3 regions of the Mycobacterium sp. URHB0021 genome follow, and region 3 is predicted to be linked to each of the others. Evidence: predicted binding sites of a transcription regulator. Region 3 holds the regulator's gene; each other region holds the start of a gene.
The links. The regulator LexA, encoded in region 3, represses DNA repair genes until DNA is damaged. The targets are predictions, from matches to a motif close to CGAACANNTGTTCG.
Positions count from the first base shown of each region.

Region 1 (2,266 bases), 110 kb from region 3:
GGTCGAACAATGCGCCGGCGTTGGGGGCGCTGACGACGATCCGAACCCGCACCACGCCGCCGACGGCGTCGGTCACCTGCAGCACCCCGCGGCGGCCGTCCCACTGCTCACTGGCGGCCAGCAGCCGGTCCAGTTCGGCGCGCATGTCGTGGAACGGCACGGAGAAGTCGACGTCGAACTCGACCGCACCCATGATCTCGGTGGCGCTGCGTGTCCAGTTCTCGAACGGGGTTGTGGTGAAGTAGGTGCAGGGCAGCACCAGCCGCCGCTCATCCCAGAGCCGGACGACCACATAGGTCAGGGTGATCTCCTCGATGCGGCCCCACCAGCGGCCTTCCTCGAGTTCGACCACGTCGCCGACGCGGATCGCGCCGGAGAAGGCGATCTGCATGCCGGCGAACACCGCGCCCAGCGACGTCTGCGCGGCGAGGCCGGCGACCACCGACAACACCCCGGCCGAGGCGAACAATGTGGTGCCGATGTTGGAGAACGACGGGAACGTCATCAGGATCGCGGCCACGCCGAGCACCACCACAACCGCGACCGCGAGCCGGCGCAGCACCGTGACCTGCGTACGGATCCGTCTCCATACGCGGTCGGCGTCGGTGATGTCGTCGTCTCCGCCGCCGTAGCGGGCAATGGTGCGCCGCTCGGCGACCAGCACCAGGCTGGTGGCCAGGCAGGTGAGCGTGGCGATCACCACGATCAGCAGGCAGTGATCCACCCAGCCGCGCCAGGCATCGGCCGCATCGGAGGTTCGCTGCACCGCAATCGACGCGGCAAAGGCCATCAACACGGCGCGCACCGGCACACGGGTCAGCACGGCGACGTCGCAGATCACGGCGCTGCGGCGCCCGATGCGCCTCAGCACCCGGGTGAGCACCACCCCCAGCAGATATGCGGCCACCACGGCGCCGGCGACCCAGGCCAGGGTGACGGCGAGATTGGTTGCGGACTGCAGTTCATTCGCGTCGGGCATCGTGTGAGTTCAGCTCCCACGGATCGGGGACGGGGTCGGTTGCGACGTTAGCGGGGGCCGGCCGCGCCGTCACATCGACCTCGCGTCAGGCGTGTCCCTGCCCCGGGGTGTCCCGCCCGGCCACTAAGCTCTCGAACAGATGTTCACAGGAGGGCTGGCGTGCGGGTGATGGGAGTCGACCCCGGGTTGACGCGCTGCGGGTTGTCCGTGATCGAGAACGGACGCGGCCGGCAGGTGACGGCGCTGGACGTCGACGTGGTCCGCACCCCCGCCGACGATCCGCTGTCGAGACGGCTGCTGACCATCAGCGACACCGTCGAACACTGGATGGACACCCACCTGCCCGACGTCATCGCGATCGAGCGGGTGTTCTCCAATCAGAATGCATCGACCGCGATGGGCACCGCGCAGGCCGGCGGCGTCATCGCATTGGCGGCGGCGAAGCGCAACATCGACGTTTATTTCCACACCCCGAGCGAGGTCAAGGCCGCCGTCACCGGCAACGGCCGCGCCGACAAGGCGCAGGTGACTGCGATGGTGACCAGAATCCTTGCGCTGCAGACGAAGCCGACACCTGCCGACGCTGCCGACGCGCTGGCGCTGGCGATCTGCCACTGCTGGCGGGCGCCCATGATCGCACGGATGGCGCAGGCGGAGGCCATGGCCGCCGAACAGCGCCGCAAGTATCAATCCAAACTGGCGAAACTGAAGGCGGCACGATGATCGCATCCGTTCGCGGCGAGGTCCTCGACATCGCACTCGACCACGTAGTCATCGAGGCGGCCGGCGTCGGCTACAAGGTGATGGCGACGCCGTCGACGCTGGCGACTCTGCGGCGCGGCAGCGAGGCCAGGTTGATCACCGCGATGATCGTGCGCGAGGATTCGATGACCCTGTACGGGTTCGCCGACTCCGACGCCCGCAATCTGTTTTCGACGCTGCTCGCGGTCTCCGGCATCGGACCGAGCATCGCGCTCGGCGCGCTGGCCATCTACGACGGCCCGACCTTGCGGCAGAAGATCGCCGACGGCGACGTCACCGGACTGACCAGGATTCCCAAGGTCGGGAAGAAGACCGCCGAACTACTCGTGCTGACGCTGCGCGACAAGATGGGGCCGATCGCCTCGGCGGCGGGCGCCATGGCCCTCAGTGGCCACGCGGTGCGCGGCCCCGTCGTGGAAGCCCTTGTCGGACTTGGCTTTGCGGCCAAACTCGCCGAGGAGGCCACCGACAAGGTGCTGGCCAACGAACCGGAGGCCACCCAATCCACCGCGCTGCGGGCCGCGT
Region 1 is NZ_JBSRZT010000002.1:5,040,092-5,042,357, reverse strand. It holds gene ACVWWN_RS27165 (mechanosensitive ion channel family protein) at 1-979, opposite strand, end outside; gene ruvC (crossover junction endodeoxyribonuclease RuvC) at 1,139-1,702, shown strand; gene ruvA (Holliday junction branch migration protein RuvA) at 1,699-2,266, shown strand, end outside.
Region 1: ruvC (crossover junction endodeoxyribonuclease RuvC) is a predicted target of LexA. The motif match lies at 1,112-1,125, and genes of this name have one in related genera.

Region 2 (2,266 bases), 1.3 Mb from region 3:
ATTTCGGCGGTGGTCGCCGGATCCGTCATCAGCAGCGGGACCGCCCGCACGTCGACACCGTCGATACGCGCGTCGTCACCCTCGTGCACCAGCCAGCCGTCGAGGATGCCAGTGGCCGAGCGCGCACCGAAGTGCGCCCCGACGGCTTCGGAGGTGCTCGCGACACCGATGACCGACAGGCATTCGTCGGCCATGCCGCGCAAGGGCTTTCCGGCAACGATGGGGGAGTAGCCGATGACGGGGGCCGCGGTCGAGCGCAGCGCCCCGCGGATACCCGGGACGGCCAGGATCGAACCGATGCTCACCACCGGGTTGGACGGCGCGAGCAGCACCACATCGGCGGCCTCGATCGCCTCGGTGACGCCCGGACCCGCCGAGGAGGCCTCGGCGCCGACGAACGCGAAGCTATGGGTCGGCACCTTGGCGCGATAGCGCACCCACCACTCCTGGAAGTGAATCGCGCGCTGCTCGCCGTCGTCCGGATCGGTGATGACGACGTGGGTTTCGCTGCGTTCGTCACTGGCCGGCAGTAGTCGTGCGCCGGGCGACCAGCGGTCGCACAATGCCTCGGTCACCTGTGACAGCGGATAGCCGGCCCGCAGCATCTGACTGCGCACCAGGTGGGTGGCCAGGTCGCGGTCGCCGAGGCCGAACCAGTCGGGCTGCACACCGTAGGCGGCGAGTTCCTCTTTCGCGTGCCAGGTTTCGTCGCGGTGGCCCCAGCCGCGCTCCGGGTCGATCCCGCCGCCCAGGGTGTACATGCACGTGTCCAGATCCGGGCAGATCCGGACCCCGTACATCCACGCGTCGTCGCCGATGTTGACGATGGCGGTCAGATCGTTATCCGACTGTGTCCCTGCGCCGAACTGGCCGAGCCCCAACAGGCGCTGTACGCCCAGCAGGAAGCGCGCGCCCCCGACGCCGCCGACCAGTACCGTCACCTTCACACCGACCGACATTAGGCCGTACGCCTCCAGCGGGTTCACTCTGGTCACCATCGAGACACGCCGACGCGTCGACGCGCCGAATTCCTGTCACGGAATGATATGAATTTCTGTTCCAGCGCTTGACCCCGGCAGCTAACACGTGTGTAATCACTCCAGTGTCATTTCCTGGTTGGACGGCCGGTTTCGGTGGCGCAGACCGAGATTCGATCACATGTTCGAATTGAGATGGCCACACATCGCAATAGTGGGGCTCCGTTTAGGTATCTACGAAACCAGGTGAGGAGGCGGAACATGGCTTATGAGCACGTCGATTTCGATCGTCCGATCCCTTTTGAAAACCGGGCACTCGGCTCGGTCGGCACTGCACCGCACACCCATACCGGACCGACACCTTTGGGGGCCACCGGACGCCCTCAATTGAGTTTGGTTCCCGAGCGAATTGAGGTTGCTCCGGCAACTATCGATCCGGACGCCGAGGACCAATGGCAAGAGCGCGCTTTGTGCGCTCAAACCGACCCCGAGGCGTTTTTCCCCGAGAAGGGCGGCTCGACCCGCGAAGCCAAGCGAATCTGCCTGGGTTGCGAGGTGCGCGACAGATGCCTCGAATACGCGCTGGCCCATGACGAGCGCTTCGGCATCTGGGGTGGTCTGTCCGAGCGGGAGCGGCGCCGCCTCAAACGCGGCATCATCTGACGCTGGACGCTGGATCCCGCAAGCGCTCATTGCAGCGTGAGCGGCGTGTACGTTACTCGTCGTCGATCGTCGGGTCGATGACCGAAGGCTCGACGCCCAGATACGTGGCGACCTGAGCCACCAACACTTCATGCAGTAGCTCGGCGAGTTCGACGGTGTCCTTCGCCCGTCGCTCGATCGGCTTGCGGAACAATACAATTCGCGCTCTAGTCGCATTGCCTCGGACATCGACGCCTGCGGGGATCAGGCGGGCCAGTGCGATCGGCCCGTCGGCGATGACCTCCGGCGGCCACTGCACGCTGTCGGGGTCCTTCGGAGAGATCCGCGGGATCTCGTCGACAGCGACATCGAGGGTCGACACCCGGTCCTGCCATCGCCGCTCGATCGGTTCGTAGGCCTCCAGGACCGCCATGTCGAACAGCTCGGCACGGCTGCGCCAGCCCGGCACCGTCGGCGGCAGAAGCACGCCCCGCATCTCCCTGCCGTGGCGCGATCCCCGCATCTTTTGCTCGGCCACGTCCAAGATCGTAACGGTTGGAGATCGGGGTCGGAGTGGCTGCGCGTGTCCGGCGGCTCGCGGGGTTGGTGCGCGATAGCCTCTCGCTGTGAACGTTCCCCGTCGCTGC
Region 2 is NZ_JBSRZT010000002.1:6,415,958-6,418,223, reverse strand. It holds gene cofD (2-phospho-L-lactate transferase) at 1-947, opposite strand, end outside; gene ACVWWN_RS33705 (WhiB family transcriptional regulator) at 1,371-1,640, shown strand; gene ACVWWN_RS33700 (metallopeptidase family protein) at 1,693-2,115, opposite strand; gene ACVWWN_RS33695 (DUF3499 domain-containing protein) at 2,246-2,266, shown strand, end outside.
Region 2: cofD (2-phospho-L-lactate transferase) is a predicted target of LexA. The motif match lies at 1,152-1,165, and genes of this name have one in related genera.

Region 3 (2,266 bases):
CGCCAGCCGGTTCGGCACCTCGGCGGTGCTCCCCACGACGCCGCCGAGCTGGGCTACCAGCCCCAACCACACCGTGATCCCCGCGGCGACCAACGCGAGCACCACGGTGGTGAGCGGCGTGATGGGCCGTCTGCGGTGCGACGCCCGCGACATCATCACACCGGTGCCGCGGTAGCGTACCGGCGCCCCGCCGGGCCGGCCCGAGCGCGGCCGCCGTCGCACGTCAGCAGGCCGGGGTCCCGGCCTGACCATCGGCTCCGCCGGGATTTCCCGGGTGTCGAGGATCGTCATCTGCCCGCCTTTCGCTCCGTGATAGCTCCACCATCATTCGCAACTGTGTTCGAACATACTCGCTCATGTGTTCGAGTTATAGAACGTGTGATCGAACTGTTGCGAAACGATAGATCGCCCCTCCGACAACTCGGGCGCGCGCCGGGTCCGTCGCCGGAACCCGGCGCCGATATCCGACACGCCTCGAACACATGTTTGATTATTGAAGCGGGCCCGACTACATTCGGCGCCATGAGCGACGACACGGACAGTGCTGGCAGCACAGGCGGACGCCGAAGTCTCGACACAGGTCTGACCGAGCGTCAGCGCACCATTCTGGATGTCATCCGCGCCTCGGTGACCAGCCGGGGCTATCCACCCAGCATCAGGGAGATCGGCGACGCCGTCGGCCTCACCTCGACATCGTCGGTCGCGCACCAGCTCCGCACACTGGAGCGAAAAGGCTATCTGCGGCGCGATCCCAACCGCCCGCGGGCCGTTGACGTGCGGGGCGCCGACGACGTGGTGACCCCCATCGTCGCCACCGACGTGGCCGGATCCGACACGCTACCCGAACCGACCTTCGTGCCGGTGTTGGGTCGCATTGCGGCGGGTGGGCCGATACTCGCGGAGGAGGCCGTCGAGGACGTCTTTCCGCTGCCGAAGGAGCTGGTCGGCGAGGGATCGTTGTTCCTGCTCAAAGTGGTCGGCGACTCGATGGTCGACGCGGCCATCTGCAACGGGGACTGGGTCGTGGTACGTCAGCAGAACGTGGCCGACAACGGCGACATTGTCGCAGCGATGATCGACGGAGAGGCCACGGTCAAGACATTCAAGCGGACTCGTGGTCAGGTGTGGCTGATGCCGCACAATCCAGCGTTCGAGCCCATCCCGGGTAACGACGCGGCGGTGCTCGGCAAGGTCGTCACCGTCATCCGCAAGATCTAGTCACCGCTGACCTGATCGCCCCGAACAAACCTAATCGCCCCGAACGAAGCCGTTCGTGATCGCGAACTCCTCGCTGGCGAACCAGATCTCGGCGCGCGCGTCGTCGTAGAGCGCGCTGCCGGGCGCCCAGTACAGCCCCGATTTCGTGTCGGCCTTGATGGGATATCCGTCCGGCGCCTGGTTGGGGTCGTCGAGGGGCAGGCGAAGCGCGGTCTGGGCGGGTTCGGGTTCGTCGATCACAATGCGGGCGTGACGGCCGGTGTCGGTCAACGGGTCCCGCTCCGGTCGTGGGCTCGCTCCAAGGCTGATACTCCGGATCGCCTCCGCGATGTCCGTTTCATTTGTCCCGTCCGCAGTATCGAACTCGCTTCTCACGGCCGCGGTATCGAATTCGCTCTCCTCGTCCGCGCTCTGGACGTCCGCGGTCTCGACGTCCGCGCTCTGGACGTCCGCGGCGTCGACGTCCGCGGTCTCGACGTCCGCGCTCTGGACATCCGCGGCGTCGACGTCCGAGGCATCCTTCTCGATCCGCGTTGGCGCGGTATCGACCTTGTCGGGGTCTTCTTCCTCCTCCGTCACCGCACTCTGCGTGGTGTCGGATTCCCCGGTTGCGGTGTCATGGGTGGTGCCCCACGTGCTCACCGGCGACAACGATCCCAGACCTTGTTGGGCGTATCGGTCGCCGAACATCTGGCCGGTCCGATCGTCACGTTCCTCGTTCCCGGGCGCGCCCACCTGGGCGGCGTCGAATGGCTGCGAGTCATCGCGGACCGCTTGCGAATCGCCGGCGCGGCGACGGCGGCGGTGCACCGCGGCCAAGGCCACGAGTCCGACGAGAAGCAGAATCGGCACGATGGCGAGCAACCACCACCAGGTCCAATGAGACGAGTTGTTGCCGTTGTCATTTGCGGCCTGTGCGCCGTTCGTCGCCTTGGGCAGGTCTTGTCCGGGCACGTCCAGCCCGGCCAGTCCGGAGGCCAGGTTGGCGGGTTCCGTGCTGAACTTCTTCGTCGAAGCGTCCCACGAGACCGCACCACCGGCGAACCGC
Region 3 is NZ_JBSRZT010000002.1:5,148,099-5,150,364, forward strand. It holds gene ACVWWN_RS27725 (LysM peptidoglycan-binding domain-containing protein) at 1-291, opposite strand, end outside; gene lexA (transcriptional repressor LexA) at 523-1,218, shown strand; gene ACVWWN_RS27735 (LGFP repeat-containing protein) at 1,249-2,266, opposite strand, start outside.